4 regions of the Candidatus Villigracilis sp. genome follow, and region 3 is predicted to be linked to each of the others. Evidence: riboswitches for the same ligand, from Rfam matches in the RefSeq annotation. Region 3 holds a riboswitch; each other region holds the start of a gene.
What was found. Region 3 has a riboswitch for cyclic di-GMP ahead of AC14M5_RS03765 (hypothetical protein). Riboswitches for the same ligand answer to the same signal wherever they lie in the genome.
Positions count from the first base shown of each region.

Region 1 (4,197 bases), on a different contig from region 3:
TTCCGGTCACGGTAGCCGCTGGGAGTACTTGCATCGGGGTAACGGCTTGTCGGCACAGTTGCATAAGCGAAGGTGTGGCGCAAGTCTGTACGATGTTGGATCTCGAACTCGTGAACGCCGCGCGTGCAGCAACCCGTGTTGAGATAACCGATCTGGATTGGCGCCGCAGGATTGGTAACATCCCAAAGCATCAAACCGCGATCTGCGTTTGTGTCATAGCGAGAGTCACCGCAGTATTGGATTCCGCCAACGGCGATGTCATGCCCTTTCGAGCGCCCATACTGAGCAGTGTATACGACTACGTCTTCAATGGAAGTATTAGGTGGATTCTGGAGCCGCCCCACCACCTGCGGATTTGCCGGGTTGCGGGCATCCACGATGACAACGCTTGTACTCGAACCCTGTGGACAGAAGCGATCTTTCGACCCTGAGGCCCAGTCGCCAAATCCCCATTGGCCAACGTAAGCATAGCCTTTGTGCACCCAAACATCGGCATTGAAGCCTCGCCCACCGAGATCATTGTGGCCAACGACCACCATGTTGAAGGCCTGCCCGACATTGGAGCCGCCACTATCTGCCCGTACTGCCCCTGAAGACAACAGGATGACCACAGCGATTACGCTCAACAACAATCGAATGTTATGTATACGGTTCATCACGTTTCCTTTCATACCGATAAAAATTGGAGATTCAAAACCCAAGTTGTCCTGATTATTATCATTATAGGGATTTCATAGCAAGATTCAATACCTTTTGCAGAAATTTAGTTTGATCGGAGATGCCCAAAGAGGAAGCTGTATTGCATTGATGAAGCACAAAAATCTGAATTTTTATCAGCTCAATTATGTTTAAAAACAAACTCACCCGCGAAAGATTAATTTCGGGGTGAGTCATGGACTACATTGGTGTTACAGCACAAGCTTTTAACGAATGATTACTGCGTCAATCGATCCGTTGGTGCCACCGGATGTGTTTGAAGTGACGAAAACCAGTTTAAGTGTATGGCTGCCTAGTGTTAGCTGACCAGGATAATCCCACCGCATCTGGAAGGTGGACGAAGAGGCCTTCTGGTCAATCGTTCCGACCAGCACATCGTCTACATAAACATCCATTTTCCTAAAGGCGGTACCGCCCTTATAGATTACGCTGAAAGATTGTCCGGTAAAGGCAAAAGTTGCATAGGCACCGTTCTGCGATGTTTGCTTAAAGGAGCGGTTATAAGCCTGCCTCTTGCTCACATTGTCCCAACCAGCGGAGTAGAGAAAGCCGCCATCCATGTCGTCATAGGTGGTTTCCAAGGCTGAAGGGTTGGTCGCAATCATCGTTGCTGTTGGCGGCACCAAGGTCGGCGCAACGGTAGGTGACGATGGTATGGGCGATGCGGTTGGGGTGGTTGTTGGCAATATGACCGACTGGGTGGGTGTGGGTGATGCTGGGACAGGAGTTGCAGTATTAATGGCCACAGCGGTTGAGGTTGGTGTAAAGCTTGGGACCAGGATTGTACTGGTGGGCGCCGGCATGCTCGTTGACGTAGGCGCGACACTGCCAATTGTGTTCCCAACCAGCGTAACGCCTGCAGGTTCGTAAACATAGATCGAGTTGAATATCGTATTGTACGAAACCAATACGTTCTGATTTGGTGTGGTTTGCAGGGAAATGGATCGTATCTGTCCGCTTGGCACGTTATTATTGGTGATGGTTACATTCGTCAGGGTGCCACCCGTATTGCTTGCATAAGCGGAAACTCCGGACCGGCATTCAATGATCGTATTACCCGATATTAGAATATCATGCAATTGAGCTCCCCAGCCTGTATAGAGCTCTTCACCCAATGCTATTCCATGGGCCCTTTTTCCGTCACGCAGATGCGTGCCCGTACAGTAGGACAGGTTGTTCTGCACATTTACGAACGGGGAGTTGTCAACGTAAATATTAACCCCGAAATTATCGTAAACCGTATTGTTTTCCACCTGGGCAACCACCCCGCGTGTGACAGCTATTCCTTCTCCACAATTGTCATAAACCGTGTTGTTTCGAATGGTTGTGTTTTCTCCTCCGGCCTTGACCTTGAGCGCGCTTCCCCACGTAGTCGATAGGCCGCATGTCCCCACCCCATTTTTAGTGACATTATCATGCACGAGGTTGTTTTCAACAATCACGTACTTGCCCGTAACGAGGATTCCGAAGTCAGTGGCTCCAATGGCTTCAAATCCCGAAACATTAATATAGCTGCCGCTCACCACGATTCCATTTGCCTTCACACCCTGCATATTCAGGATGGCTCCATTCCCAATAACGGTAATGGGCGAAGTTGCAGTACCTGAAGTTGAAAGGGTCAATGTTTCGCCATAGATCCCAGGCATTACCTGCAATGTATCGCCAGCGGCCAGGACTGAAACGGCTTTTGCAAACGTCTTGAAGGGCGAGGTAGCTGACCCTGAATTCGTATCACTGCCGCTGGTACTAACGTAATAAATATTGGAACTCAACATTCCGCTTTGAGATCCCGATATCCTAGCACTAGGTAAGTCTGAAGCCAGCGCATTGTAATAGCCCCCTAGCGCAAGGGTCAGTGCTACCATCAAACTCATTAATCGATATGCCTTCTTTTTCACTTATTTCTCCTTACAAAAAATAAAACTGCCTGGCGCATACCAGGCAATTTTCCCGGAATACGTCGGTAGCCTGGCAATCATCGTAGCGGACGAACCACTACCTTTAGACCCGTGGCTTTGCGTCCCCGGCTTTCGCCGGGTTTGCTTTTTTCGAACATATTGATTGAATTTTTTCACAACAGCGAAGTTCTATATTGCGTCGCCAAGATTATCATGACCCCTCTGGAATAGACTTATTATGAGTTAAGAATCCCTAAACATTTTTGGAAACATTACATATAAGTAATAAATCATCTCAAATTTATTACTATTTACATTAATACAACCGGGATTGCGGAGCATATTTTCTTGGTCTTTGCATTTGTGCAAATTCCTTATTACTTCTTATTACCCACATATCTCTTAGAATCTATTAATAAGTAACTCATCAAAGATAATTCAATGCAATTGCTGGACGATGACCGCGAACGTTAAAGGCCCAGCATTTGTGAGTAGTGAACAATTCGCATACTATAAACAGGATCAAGTTGCAATTCAGATCTGAAATAAGTATACTTAAATTGGGCCGAGGATGCCCGTTGAAACAAGATTTGGAGGTTTCATGGAAAAGAAAATCGGCTTGTGGATTGACCACAAAAAAGCAGTGATCGTGAAAATTGAAGGAAAGAAAGAAGAGGTGCTGCAGATCGAATCGAAGGTGGAAAAACGTGTGCGCGCCAAGGGCAGAGGAGTGCGTGGGAGGGCGGCCCACACCGCGCTGTTTGTTGCAGAAGAACCCCAGAACGACAGGCGCTATCAGGAACATCTCAACAAGTATTATGAACAAGTCATTTCGGCGATCGGAGAGGCAGATTCGCTGCTGGTGATCGGCGCTGGAGAAGCAAAGCATGAATTTGAAAAAAGGCTTGCACACAATGGCAATCACGTTAAGGAAGTCCATGTCGAAACCGCAGACAAGATGACCGAGCGCCAGATAGCGGCAAAAGTACGAAAGTATTTTGAAAAGTAAAACTACAATTGATGGCATTTGATAGTAAGAAGTCATATGATGAACCTGTCGCTGTGATACACATTTCAAATTGGAGGACATCATGTCAAAAGACTCAGTACGTCAACTTGCCAACACGCTTTCAGTGGTGCTGGCGCTCGCAGTTAACATCTTGGCCAGCACCCTGCCGCTTAACGGGCAAAACACAGGCGAGATCTCAGATCGCTTTCAGGTTTACTTCGTTCCTGCGGGGTATGTCTTTGCCATCTGGGGCATCATCTACATTGGCTGGATCGCATTCACGGTCTATCAATACCAGACCGCACAAAAGGAAAGTCCGCGCTTACGCAAACTTGGCTACACCTTTGCATTAAGCGGCATCTTCAACGCCGCCTGGTTGTTCTGCTGGCATTACAATTTGTTTGGCTTGAGCGTACTGGTCATGTTGGCCTTGCTCATCCTGCTAATCATCAGCTACCTCAACTTGAATGTTGGTCGCACACCTGTTAGCAATGCTGAAAAATGGAGCGTGGATATTCCCTTCAGCATCTATCTTGGCTGGATCAGCGTTGCTACCATAGCCAACGTCACAGA
Region 1 is NZ_JBXMTI010000088.1:10,951-15,147, forward strand. Features, by position in the region: gene AC14M5_RS13090 (LVIVD repeat-containing protein) at 1-656, opposite strand, end outside; gene AC14M5_RS13095 (right-handed parallel beta-helix repeat-containing protein) at 924-2,615, opposite strand; cyclic di-GMP riboswitch class I at 2,677-2,771, opposite strand; gene AC14M5_RS13100 (hypothetical protein) at 3,217-3,624, shown strand; gene AC14M5_RS13105 (tryptophan-rich sensory protein) at 3,707-4,197, shown strand, end outside.
Region 1: linked by a shared signal. The riboswitch ahead of AC14M5_RS13095 (right-handed parallel beta-helix repeat-containing protein) and the one ahead of AC14M5_RS03765 (hypothetical protein) in region 3 are both predicted to bind cyclic di-GMP.

Region 2 (4,197 bases), on a different contig from region 3:
AGCAGTAGCGCCAAAACAGAAGTTACAGAGACCCTGACCCTTAAGGAAGTTACGCCAATCGTTGAAGCCTGCGTCATATACCAAGCCGGGGTCAGCGGCGTTGTTTGGAACCGCTTGTCCTGCTCCATATCCAAATGGTGTACCGGGAATAGGAGAAAAGTCGTTCCGCACTGTAGTGGCGGTAGTCATGAAGGCCGATTTAATGGCTGCGGGTGACCAGGTGGGGTGCAAGTCTTTCAAGAGGGCACCCATACCAGCCATATGCGGACTGGACATGGAAGTACCACTCAGGAAATCCCAATCGCGGCCACCACCTGCCGGAGAGAATGCCGCAAGGATGTCTACGCCTGGAGCCATAATGTCGGGCTTGAGCAAGTCGCCACTGCCGGCGAGGGCCGGACCGCGAGACGAGAAGGCGGCCACATTCGGCGCCACCACGGAAGACAAGGTGCCTCCAGTTAGAGTGGCTGTCGCGCCTGGTGTTGCAGCGTATGCACGTACAGCAGCGCGATCTGTATCAGCCAAGTGAACTGTTGGGACAAAGTGAATATCAGCATTGAGTGAACTGGGTGAGACATTCACAAGTACCATGCCCACGCCACCAGCAATTTGCACTGCAAGGCTTTTATCCACACGTGCAATTACACCACGGTCACAAACCACAATTTTGCCCGCTACGATAGCTGGGTCGAGGGTTCCCGGGTAACAGAGAGCAACCTGTCCCGGGTCAGCGCCCGCCAAACCAGCAGCATCCGAATTAATAATGGGCGCTGGGCCAACTCCGGCGGTTGCCGAGGCACCGGTGTAGACCGAGCTATTGCCAAGAGTCACAGTCCCCTCATAGAAACGGTCATGTGTTCCAGCCGCTACGGTGGTGAGCCATGGGCTGTTGTGGGCCACAGTGCTTGCACCAGGACCCTCATTGCCTGCCGAGGCAGCTACGAATACACCTGCACGGGCAGCGAAGAGGAAGGCTACTTCCACCGGGTCGAGGAAGCTGGTGCGTGAACCACTGATGGAGAAGTTGATCACATCTACGCCATCAGCTACAGCTTGATCGATGGCGGCAACGCTGTCTGAGGAAACACAGCCACCATCATCACCATTCCAACAGACTTTGTAAGCGGCGATGCGAGCGCGCGGCGCCATGCCACTAATTGTGCCTAAATTGACGCCGTCGATAATGGCGGTCACGCCATGATTGCCCGCAGCGGTGCTGGCAGTGTGGCTGCCGTGACCATCATAATCACGAGCGGATTTGAAGTCATCTTGAACTATGCCGAAGTGACCAAAGCCGGCAAGGTAATAGCGCGCACCGATGATTTTGTTGTTGCAATCATCTTGCGACCACTGCTCACCAGACTGACAATCACCCTGCCAACCGGCAGGCGCAGGCCCGTAAGCTTCAGTGTCTTTGCCGCTTTCACCAGCTTGATCGGAAAGATCGATTTGATCTGAGAAACTGGGGTTTTCTGGCCAGATGCCAGTATCAACAACACCGACGATAACATCTTCGCCAGCGCTCCCAACACCACCGAGTTGATCCCATAAGCCGCCTGGGTTACTAAGCCCAAGGAAAGCAGGCGTGCTAACTGTTTCCACCTGCATCATTTGATCGGGGCTGACTGCAACAACACCATCGGCAAAAGCCAGCTTGCTGGCCTGCTCATAGGTTAATGCTGCCGCAAATCCGTTGAAACTATAATGATAATCATAAAGCTTTTCACCGCCGCCAACCTTGCTAAGAGCGGCATCGTGTTTGGAATCGAGATATGCTACATATTTTTTTACATTCGAGCTGTTTTTATCAATCTTTTGACCGTTATTCGGTGCGGTTGCTTTCAGACCTTTGATGTTTCCCTCATAAGCAACAACAGGGTCATCGATCATTTGAACAATATAAACCCCGCTCTCACTTCTCTCAACATGGGCCCCATTTGACTTTATGCTCGGTTGTGCAACGGCAGGCGATACTACCGAAAACACCACTGCCAGAGCCAGTACCAGTGAAAATATGATGGATACCTTGCGATACATGATCTTGTCTCCTCTTCAAAATTAAGTTGGGCAATATTTGGGACAAAACTTCTTCGTTACTTTAGTCTGTATTTTTTGCGGGAGCCTCCTTTAAAACGAAAAACCACCAGGGAAAATTTCGGCGGTCTGGCAATCTTCCAATTCTGAGCAGGAACCTGGAAGACCCATAACTTTGCGTCCCCACCTCACGATGGGTTTGCCTTTTCGAGTTTGCAGTTTTGCAATGTCATCACCATTATCTCGAATTCTCTTATTAAATGCAAGAGGCAGTTTCTGAATTTTACAAAGCATTTATAATGTTTTGAATGTCCAAAAAACTTATTATTCTGATAATCCCTGTCGCAATTGCGGTGGCAGGAATTTACCTGTACTTTAACTATGGAAGAAGCACCGCCCGCCTCGCGCAAGTCTTTGATTGGTTCCGTGACCAAGCTTCAAAACCTGAGTTGATGATGACTACTGGAACCAGATGCGGCGAGGCTCCGTTCATTTTCCCCACCGATGGCTTGATCGGGTTTATCTGGGACGATTCTTTCCGCCCCGGTCACCGCCACGCCGGGGTGGACATTTTCTCAGGGACGGAGGTGGGCATCACGCCCATCGTAGCGGCTTACCCCGGCTACCTCACCCGCCAGGCAGATTGGATATCGACAGTCATCATCCGCGTGCCAAGGGATCCGCTGGAGCCTTCACGTCAGATCTGGGTGTACTATACTCACATGGCAGATGTGCAGGGAAATTCCTTTGTCTCCTCTGAGTTCCCAGCAGGAACCAAAGAGGTATACGTGGAAGCTGGTACATTGCTGGGCTATCAAGGGAATTACTCCGGTGATACGAACAACCCTGCCGGCCTTCACTTGCATATTTCAATTGTGGAGGATGATGGCTTGGGAAATTTCAAGAATGAACTGGAAATTAAAAACACCTATGATCCCTCGCCATATTTCGGTATGCCATTGAATGCCAATTCAAACACGGATACGATACCGTTTTGTCAATAAAAAGTTGTGTCACTCTGAGGGAGCGTTTTTCGCGACCGAAGAGTCTCGTAAGTTGCAGTAAGAGACCTTTCGCTGTCGCTCACATCGTCCCGACACTTGCACCGAACCCAAGTACGGTGTGTCCTTCGGGAGAGTGACACATCAGCGAGAATATACATATGGACTTAAAAAACAAAACCATCCTCATCACTGGCGCAGGTAAGGGTGTGGGGCGCTTGCTGGCAGAAGCTTTGGCTGAACATGGCGCAAATGTGGCTGCTAATGATATATCCCCCATCAACGTGGAGCAGGTTGTGGATGGGATCAGTGCTCGCGGCGGAAAAGCCAAAGCTTATGTTGAAGATGTTGCCAAAAAAGTTGGGGCGCAGGCTTTGGTCAAGGATGTGGAAGATGAGCTCGGCGGGATTAACATTTTAATCAATCATGCGGCAGTGGAACCGCATACACCCTTGCTGAATATGGACGAATGGGATTGGCATCGCACTTTGGATGTAAACCTGACGGGTGCGTTCTTGATGATCCAATCAGTAGGGCGTATTATGAAGGCAAAAGGTAACGGGGTGATTCTGAATATCGTCGCAGGAGTAGGTGAGGGCGGGGAAAAAGAGGCGGGGGCTTATCTATCCAGCAAGGCGGGGTTGGCTGAGTTATCCCGTCAGGCAGATCAGGAATTAAGTCCGCATGGTGTGCGTGTGTATGCAGTTGAAAATTCCAAAGATGTAGTCAAACATATAATTTCTTTGTTGGAGGCAAAATGAAGGAACTGCTTGAATATCGTGTAAAGATGATCGCAAGGCTGGCAGAAGCGGCGCAGGAATTTCGGGTCGCTTGCAAGGCGTTCGAAGACCCATTTACGAAAGTGGAAGACGAATGGACCGTGCATCAGATCGCGTCACATGCGCGTGATGTGGATAAGTTGGTGTACGGTGCGCGCATCCTGCAAACGCTGAATGTGGAGGACCCTGATTTCAAAGGGTTTGACGCGGACTCCTGGATGGAGACTCATTACAACAAGGATGAACCGCTCGAAAGTATTTTGACCGATTTTTCTGCAAATGTGACCGACCTTTGCAATACTCTGCAAACCATGCCGCAGGAGGCCTGGTCTCGTGTGAGCAGCCACAAAACGATGGGCGAAGGGTTGACTCTGCAATTCTGG
Region 2 is NZ_JBXMTI010000082.1:3,154-7,350, forward strand. Features, by position in the region: gene AC14M5_RS12695 (S8 family peptidase) at 1-2,037, opposite strand, end outside; cyclic di-GMP riboswitch class I at 2,155-2,248, opposite strand; gene AC14M5_RS12700 (M23 family metallopeptidase) at 2,343-3,038, shown strand; gene AC14M5_RS12705 (SDR family NAD(P)-dependent oxidoreductase) at 3,197-3,796, shown strand; gene AC14M5_RS12710 (DinB family protein) at 3,793-4,197, shown strand, end outside.
Region 2: linked by a shared signal. The riboswitch ahead of AC14M5_RS12695 (S8 family peptidase) and the one ahead of AC14M5_RS03765 (hypothetical protein) in region 3 are both predicted to bind cyclic di-GMP.

Region 3 (4,197 bases):
AATAATGTAAAAAATTCTGTGTCATGTGCAGGATCATCGTGCCATGCCGCTCGGCAAGCCTGGCGAGATCATCAATCGTCGCCACATCGATCACCGATAAAGACGGCGCGATATTTTGCTCATAAACATCCACCAGCATGGAGCCATACTTGAAGCGGATGAGCGCCTCCTGACTCTGGTTGGCGGTGCGATACACATTGCTGCCAGCAAAGATAATACCAAATAGCGCAAACCCAAGCCCAAGCAGGGAGATGAAGCGCACTGCCCAAACGGGCGGCTTCAAGCCCAATAAGGAAATGGTGTTTACCCGTGTTTCAGAACCGCTTGCAATACTTTGTTTCGAAGACCGCAAAGGATCCTGCTGTGATTCGTCCGCAGCGAGATAGAAATGCACCTTGTCGTATTTGAATACTAGCTTTGGGTCAAAGGTATCGTTGATCTGTTGCCCCGCAACCGTTGCAGTAAGTGCAATATTTGTAACGATCTCCAAAGTGTAAGAACTGGAATGCAAACCAGCTTCCTGCTCCACCAGGTTTACCAGAGACTCCACCTGGCACAGGTCAAGAGTGGTCATCGTGAAATATGAATTGCCATTAAACGAAGCGCCCGAATTCAAAGGGATCGTGCGAAACCATCCGCTTTGCTCATCCATAATACGAGCCACCATACTTTGATTGCCTGTCATTCCCTGCACAGCATTTCCGATCATATTATAGGTAAAACCGATGTTAAGAAAGCAAGTCAATTTTGGGAAGACAGGCTCCCCCGAATGCAGCACATCGGAATCATAAACACCGGGCGTGCCCGTGGCCGAGTAGAAAAAATAACCCTCTTGTTGATATGGAATATTTTCGGCGGGGCGATTCAACGGACGTGTAAAAGCGAGAATACCCAAAGCAAGGAAAGCCAGGCTGAGAAACCCAGCCGCATACAACAAGCCTTCAGACCTTGCTCTAAAGTTCGTCAACGGCTTATTGTTTTCCTTTTTACGTTTGGATGGTTTTGCGATCACGCCAGACATCAAGACACCTCCGAGCAAAGCAACTGTAAGCGAAATATGCAGCGGCTCACGTACCCATTCAATGGCCTTGCCAAGTTTCGGGATATGCACCCATAATTTTCCAATGATCTCATCCTGCGTTGGTTGATAAGAATCAAGCCAGGAATTATTATCACCTTTAAGGATGAAGCGATCCAACTCAGTGCCAATAATGCGATGGAAGACAAAAGCACCCATTTCTGCATTTTGATAGGTGACCGCATCCCCCGCCCTGTAAGTTGATTCCGTTCGAACGAGTATTAGATCACCGAGATGAAAGTTCGGCTCCATGCTGTTGCCGTTGACGATGACATACGTGACTGAGCCGCCCAAATTAGTTGGCGCAAATGCAATTACAAAGATGAATACAATGAAAAGGAATAATAGCGTAACAAGAGTGGTCGAGCGTTTACTAATGGGTTTCATTATCTATAAAATTACAGGCCTGCTCGCGGCGTTCTCCCGCCAATCTTCGAGACGGGTTCTTCCATCGGAGCAGGCCTGCTTCTTTCATTAATTGGTCATCAGAACTAGTTGCTGGCGGCTACCACACGCAACTGGTTTATGGTCGAAACATCGAGACCGGTGGTAGTGCATGACCAGGTTGTGCCGGTGCCGAGAGTGCAGGCATACCAGGAACCAGTTGTGGCCACAAGTTGGACTTTTACAACTGTAGCCGCAGCACCCACGTCAAATGCGACGCTATCCAGTGTGGATGGATCGGTCCCATTCAAAGTGTACACAACACTGGTAATTGTGTAACCGCTGACCACTCCCAGACCATCACCAGCTTTTGTGGCTGGGACAGTGTTAGCCGCAGCAAAAGCATAAGAGGCGACTGAGATGATGGCTATGACGAGCACAACGAACAGGATCTTGAAATTGCGTAACATGGCTTTTCTCCTTGTTTTGCAGATCCACATGGAAGCGGGTCTGCGCTAGTGGAACGAACTTCTTGAAGGTTGATCAGCCATCCGAATAAAAAAGCCTGACTTGTGGTAAGCCAGGCCAAACATACACAAAAAGAATTTTGTGATCTTCGGCGGCCTGGCGGTCGTGGTCACTTTGTAGTGACGGTAGACCCATGGCTTTGCGTCACCGGCTTTCACCGGTTTTGCCTTTATCGGATGTTGTTGTCAATATAACATTGAAAAAAATAAATAGACCTTGCAAAATAATTGCAACAGGTTAAACATTTGCAGTTTGGTAAGGCGATTGTTTGTCTCACTTCATAGGTAAAGTGGTCTGGCCTTATGACCACACAAAGTGATGTTCGTCATCTTGTTTATGAATCTCGATTACGTATAATTTTCCTTGTGAGCAAAATATTGGATCATCATCTTCAATTTGATCGAAGCCACATGGCTTCGATTTTTCATTAAAGGAGAATTCTTATGTCAAAACTCGATAATATGGTTCAGGATTTCCTCGCGCAGAAGAAGATCGCCGTTGTGGGTGTATCGGATAAGCGCGAGACAGGTTGCAATCTGAATTATAAAAAATTCAAGGAAAGTGGTTATCAAGTCTATGCAGTAAACCCGCACATATCTTCTTTTGAAGGGGACACTTGCTACCCCGACCTAAAATCCATCCCTGAAAAAGTAGATGCAGTCTTTATTCTTACCAGCCCGAAGGTAACTGACCAGATCATTCAACAATGCGTAGATATGGGCATCAAACATGTATGGATGCACTGCATGATGGGCACCAAGCCCGGTCTCGCGGCAAGCATGACCAGCGTCTCCCCTTCTGCTGTAGAGATGTGCAAAGCCAATGGGATCGCGGTCATTCCCGGCTCATGCCCGAACCAATACCTAAAGCCAGATTTCGGTCATGCGATGATGCGCGGCATGTGGAAAATGTTCGGCTTTATGAGCGTGAATTAAGGGCTCGCAAAAAACAGTTATCTCAGTCCCATCATTGCGAGGAAGGCTTTAGCCTGACAAAATAATTCCTTTGCCTCGTTGGGGATTGTTTCGTCGCAAAGAGCAAGGGCGCTCCTCGCAATGACATGATTATGAATACTCTTCCTTCATGAATCTTTCAAATCCCTGCTTCGTGAGTTGACTTAACTCGTCGAACAGGGGTTTTTCGACCTTCTTAAAATTGAAGCAGGATTTTCCCTGCATGTGTTTCTTGAGTTCAGGGGAGATGTCCTTCAATAGATCGGGATACATGTAGACTGGCATGAGATAAAAAGAGACATAATTCTTTTTCACTTGTGTTGAGGCGAAGAATAAGTCCTTCTTCCATTTCTCACTGTATCCGCCTTCGAGATAATAAACTTCCGTTGCATCTGATTTGACATTCAGCTTTTTGGCGTAAGGTTCGAGAATGGATTTGAGATTTTCAAAGATGATGGGGAATTCGGTTTGAGATGGCATAGATACTCCTTCACGCGCCATTAGGAACTTGATCCCGGATGGAGCAAACTATGGTGTGACCACAACCTGCATAAAGATCGGATCACCAAAGACGTTTCCATCAGCATCAACTGCTTGCCAGGAGGTCACATAAGAACCTGGCTCTGCGGGGGCGATGAAGAGGATGCGCAGCGTAGCTTGAGTCCCTGCTCGGGCGGGGTAGATCAATTGTTCCTCTCCTGCGCCGAGGGGATAGCCTCCCACCCACTTCAAGCGATAAGTATCATCCCAGCCGCAGGTTCCGCTGTTTTGCACCAGCCATTGCTTATCAATGGCTGCGCCAGGGAGAAAAGATGTACCGTCATCTACTGTCACATCATCAATAAAATCGAGGTCATTTATGCAAGGGCCCGGTGTAGCAGTTGGGGTGAGAGTAAATGTGGGAGCAGGCGTGAATAACGCAGGTATGGGCGTGGTTGTGGATAGCGGCTGTGTGGGCGGGATGGAAGTCGGCGGGCGGAACAGCGTCGGTGTAGTTTGAGGGGCACAGGCATAAAAGAAGAAAATGCTTGTGAGCAGGATCAGTTGTCGGCTAAGTGAGAAGCGATTCTTCGTCATAATAAAAATGGACACGTTACCGTGTCCATTTATTTTACTTTATGCTTCTTCTTCAGTACCACCGGCCTCTTCGGCTACTTCAGCGCCAAGGTCAAGCGGAAGGGCGATCTCGCCGCTGAGCGCTTTCTGGCGGATGATGCCTTCGATCTCGTTCATCATATCAAGATTGGCACGCAG
Region 3 is NZ_JBXMTI010000019.1:7,441-11,637, forward strand. Features, by position in the region: gene AC14M5_RS03760 (signal peptidase I) at 1-1,465, opposite strand, end outside; gene AC14M5_RS03765 (hypothetical protein) at 1,570-1,932, opposite strand; cyclic di-GMP riboswitch class I at 2,078-2,168, opposite strand; gene AC14M5_RS03770 (CoA-binding protein) at 2,434-2,925, shown strand; gene AC14M5_RS03775 (hypothetical protein) at 3,055-3,423, opposite strand; gene AC14M5_RS03780 (NBR1-Ig-like domain-containing protein) at 3,472-4,035, opposite strand; gene recA (recombinase RecA) at 4,060-4,197, opposite strand, start outside.

Region 4 (4,197 bases), on a different contig from region 3:
CGTTTTGTTTTCAGCAATTTTTGAATCCGCGTATATTTTTCGCGTGAGAGCGGATACGACCAGGCGAGAATGACTGTACCCATAACAATCGCCACACTGATGAAGGAAACCATCAAGCGAATTGAAAGAAGCGCCGAATTGGGCTGAGAGAACTGAGTCACATCTGCGGGTGGAGATTGATAGCCAGACCAGCCCAGAACCTGCAAAGTAATAAAGATAACCCCCGCGCCCGTCAACTTGCGGATCAGGGTGCGGATGCCGTAATAGATGCCCTCCTGCCTACGGCCTGTGCGGAGTTCATCCCATTCGATCACATCGGGCAAAATGGAATCAGGCAAAATGTACGCAGCAGAAACGCCAATGCCTGCCAACCCAGCGATGATCAGCAAATAGGTGACCTCGCCCGGTTGAATGGTGAAGATCATGGCCTGCACGATGATCCATATAGACATGCCAACGATATAAGCCTGTATCTTGTTGTATTTCCTTGCGAACCATAACCAGAAAGGCACGAATAAAATACAGACCAGCATTAGCACCCCAAAGAAGGCAGACTCAAGCGCGAGGTCAAACCCAAAGATGGTGATCTTTGCCAGCAAATCTCCCTGGGCTATCCAATATAATAAAAAGAATGGGAAGCTGATGACTACCATATCCACTGCGGACCAGTTAAACATGTAAATGCCGGCCGCATAGCGGAAGGGCACATTCTGCCAGGCCAGGCGCAAGGTTTCTCTGAAAGGAATTGATTCCTGTTCCACGGATGCAAAACGTTCCTTCACGAACCAGCCAATGAAGAAAAGTGGAAGCGAGCCTACCGCGCCGAAAACGGCACCTGCTAGCAAAAATCCCTGTTGTTGCGAGCCGCCACCAATGATGACCGCATCCACGATCATGGGCGCGGTCATTACAACGGTGAGAGCGGCCAATAATTGAAAGACCGTGCGAAAGCTTGAAAGCGAAGTGCGCTCGTCATAGTCCTGAGTCAGCTCGGGGGTTAAGGAAAGATACGGTACAGCCACGAGGGTGGTCAATGTATCCGAGATCATAAAGGCCAGAGTCACATAAATGAGCAGGCCGATCTGGCTGTCCCAATTGGGCGCAGACCAAAGCATCACGAAGCTCAGGCCGAATGGAAAGGCAAACCACAAGAGGAACGGGCGGCGGCGTCCGAGTTTTGATTTCATGCGATCACTCAAAGTGCCAATGATGGGGTCATTGACAGCGTCCCACACGATTCCCACGAGTGCGCCAAGGGAGGCAAGCCGTGGTTCGATGCCGACCACGTCCGTGAGGTACAAGGCATAAAAGATCGAACGCATCATGCCAATGCTGGCAATCCCCCAGTCACCAGAACCGTATAAAAGTTTTAACCAAATAGGAAGTTTATGTTTCATACCAACCAATAATTCTAATTAATGAATTCGCGCAAGTGTAGCATGGAATGTCAAACAAGAAAGCTAACTGTAAGGTTTACAGTTTTATATGGTGTTAGTAGGGAAAATACCCATGACGATCCTGCCAACCTTCCCTTATATTTGAAGCAAGAAAGCAATCGAAAATGGCAAACCTGTTGAAAAGCAGAGACGCAAAGCCACGGGTCTAAAGTTGTGGAAACACGATCATGATCGCCAGGCCGCCGAAAATCACATAGTGTATTGTGTTTTCATCCGCGGACCTGGCTGACAAGCAGGTCCGTTTTGTTTTCTGAACATTAAAAGTGGATCGTATCGATAACGGCAAACCCGTCGAAAGGCGGGGACGCAAAGCTATGGGTCTAAAGCCAAACCAACGGCCATGACCGCCAAGCCACCGAAAACGAGCCTCCACAACCTTCAGCACAACATAAATTGTGCGAAAGGTCTGGATGCTCTGATGAAGGAGTTTCTCATGGCATCCAGAAATCAGCACGCACAATTAAAGAACCGAAAAGTTTCCCTTGCATTTTTACTAATCCTGCTCTGCGCACTTGCGCTCCCCACACAGGTATATGCAAAGGAAAATACAACCACCCTTCCAGTACTGTCGGACTTCATTGAATCCGTCAAAGATGGGAGCATCAATACGCTGCGCGGCATTTATGTTGAGAACGTTATGGCGTACACTGTTCTTCAACAGCCAAGTGGGAAACCAGGGTATGTATCCACTCTCAGTTATGTAACAACCCAATTCAAAATGGCCACCAGTTACGGCAACATCGGCCTGCTGGCACACAACTACCTGGCAGGCGCAACTTTCTCACAATTGAAAGCGGGCAACACCATCACCCTTATTTACGGTGACGGGCATACTCAAAGTTTCCTGGTGGAAAGCATTTTGCAATATCAGGCCCTCACCCCGCTCAGCCCCTACAGCAGTTTCGTGGATCTTTCAACACAGACCACCTTTACCGCTGAAGAAGTATTCAACAAAGTTTATCGCGGCGACTATCACCTCACCCTGCAAACCTGCATCGCAAAAGATGGCAACCTCAGTTGGGGCAGATTATTCGTCATCGCAAAACCGATCAAGTAATATAAGCACTTTAGATGCTCAAGCCGCTGTCCTTTGCGAAGCATCCTGTGGACGGCGGCGTTTCCCTGGCGCCACCCACCAGGGCAGGCGTGTGAGTACATCTTGCGCCGTCCTCGGCGCAAGGAGCGTTTGCCTTACATGTTTTATATACACACGCCAATAGGCTTTAAAACATGGAGCGATATTTGGGGATAAAATAGACGCATGTCATCGCTTGCAGATAAACTGAAATCCCTGGGTGTGAAGACGGGCAGTTCGCTTCCCCCTCCGCCCCAGGTTGAGAGCCACACAATTGACTCTGTTGTGACTGGCAGCTATTTCCCTACCCCTCGCGGCGAAGCCTTCGTCACCGAGCAGGTCTTTGACATAGATTACCTGCACGGGAAAACATCCCCCTACTCATCATTCCCTCTTTCCTTAATTTCACAATGGGCAAACGACACGCGCATGGCGGAATTGCCCATCAGCAAATTCGCATTTCTGGATACCGAAACATCGGGCATGTCCGGCGGCACCGGCACGTACGCCTTCCTCGTAGGCGCCGCGCGCTTTGTGGATGACAAATTCGTACTACAACAATTCTTCCTGCGTGACCCATCTGAAGAACCCGCTATGCTCGAAGCGCTGATCAACTTCCTCGCACCCTGTGAGGGATTGGTGACTTTCAACGGAAAGTCATTCGATGCACCACTGCTCGTTACTCGTTATTCGTTACACAGAATCCCTGTCCCTTTCAAAGGCTATGCCCATCTTGACCTGCTTCCACTTGCAAGGCGCTTGTGGCGAGATAGGCTTCCCTCGCGTGCCTTGAAATATCTCGAAGAACATGTGTTGGGTTTCACCCGTGCATCGGAGGAAGTACCGGGTTATGAAATCCCCTGGCTTTATTTTGATTACCTGCGCACTGGGGATGCCCGTCCTTTAGGTGGCGTGTTCTATCACAATGCCATGGATGTAGTGGCGATGGCGGCTTTGCTGGGTCACGTCAGCGAGTTGTTGGCCGACCCATACAATGGCCGCGTGGAGCACGGACTCGATTTCATTGCGCTCGGCAAATTATATGAGGACCTTGGCCATTGGGATGAAGCCGCCCGTCTGTTCGAGCGTGGACTCGAGCTTGGGTTGGAGGAAGCAGATTTCGGCGTGGCAGTGAAGCGTTTATCCACTTTGCAAAAGAAGCGTGGGGATATAGACCAAGCCCTGCGTTTGTGGGAAGAGGCCGCGCACAAAGGTCACATCTATGCTCATATTGAACTGGCGAAATATTACGAACATACATTGCGCGATGTAAAGAAATCCATCAAATGGGCGAAATCAGCCCGCAAGGAAGTTGAAAAGGCAGACCTGCCCGTATGCATCCGTAAACATTGGTTGAACGAAATTGACCACCGCCTGGCGCGGTTGGAGCGTAAAGCGGGTTTATAATTGGGTATCACTCTATAGGAGGAGGAGCCTACGATGCAAATTACTGTTTCAAAAGAAAAGGGGAACATCACCATTCTGAAGCTTGCAGGCCAATTGGATGGGCAGACCTATCAGGATCTGATCATGAAAGCCCAGGAGGTCTTTAACGCGGGTTCAAAGCATATCATCCTGGATATGAGCGAGTTGACTTATATCTCAAGTGCTGGGTTGGTTTCGCTTCACACGATTGCACTTCTATTGCGCGGTGAAGCATTGCCC
Region 4 is NZ_JBXMTI010000066.1:3,005-7,201, reverse strand. Features, by position in the region: gene AC14M5_RS10385 (MFS transporter) at 1-1,397, opposite strand, end outside; cyclic di-GMP riboswitch class I at 1,554-1,644, shown strand; cyclic di-GMP riboswitch class I at 1,729-1,817, shown strand; gene AC14M5_RS10380 (sortase, YLP family) at 1,891-2,514, shown strand; gene AC14M5_RS10375 (ribonuclease H-like domain-containing protein) at 2,719-3,939, shown strand; gene AC14M5_RS10370 (STAS domain-containing protein) at 3,973-4,197, shown strand, end outside.
Region 4: linked by a shared signal. The riboswitch ahead of AC14M5_RS10380 (sortase, YLP family) and the one ahead of AC14M5_RS03765 (hypothetical protein) in region 3 are both predicted to bind cyclic di-GMP.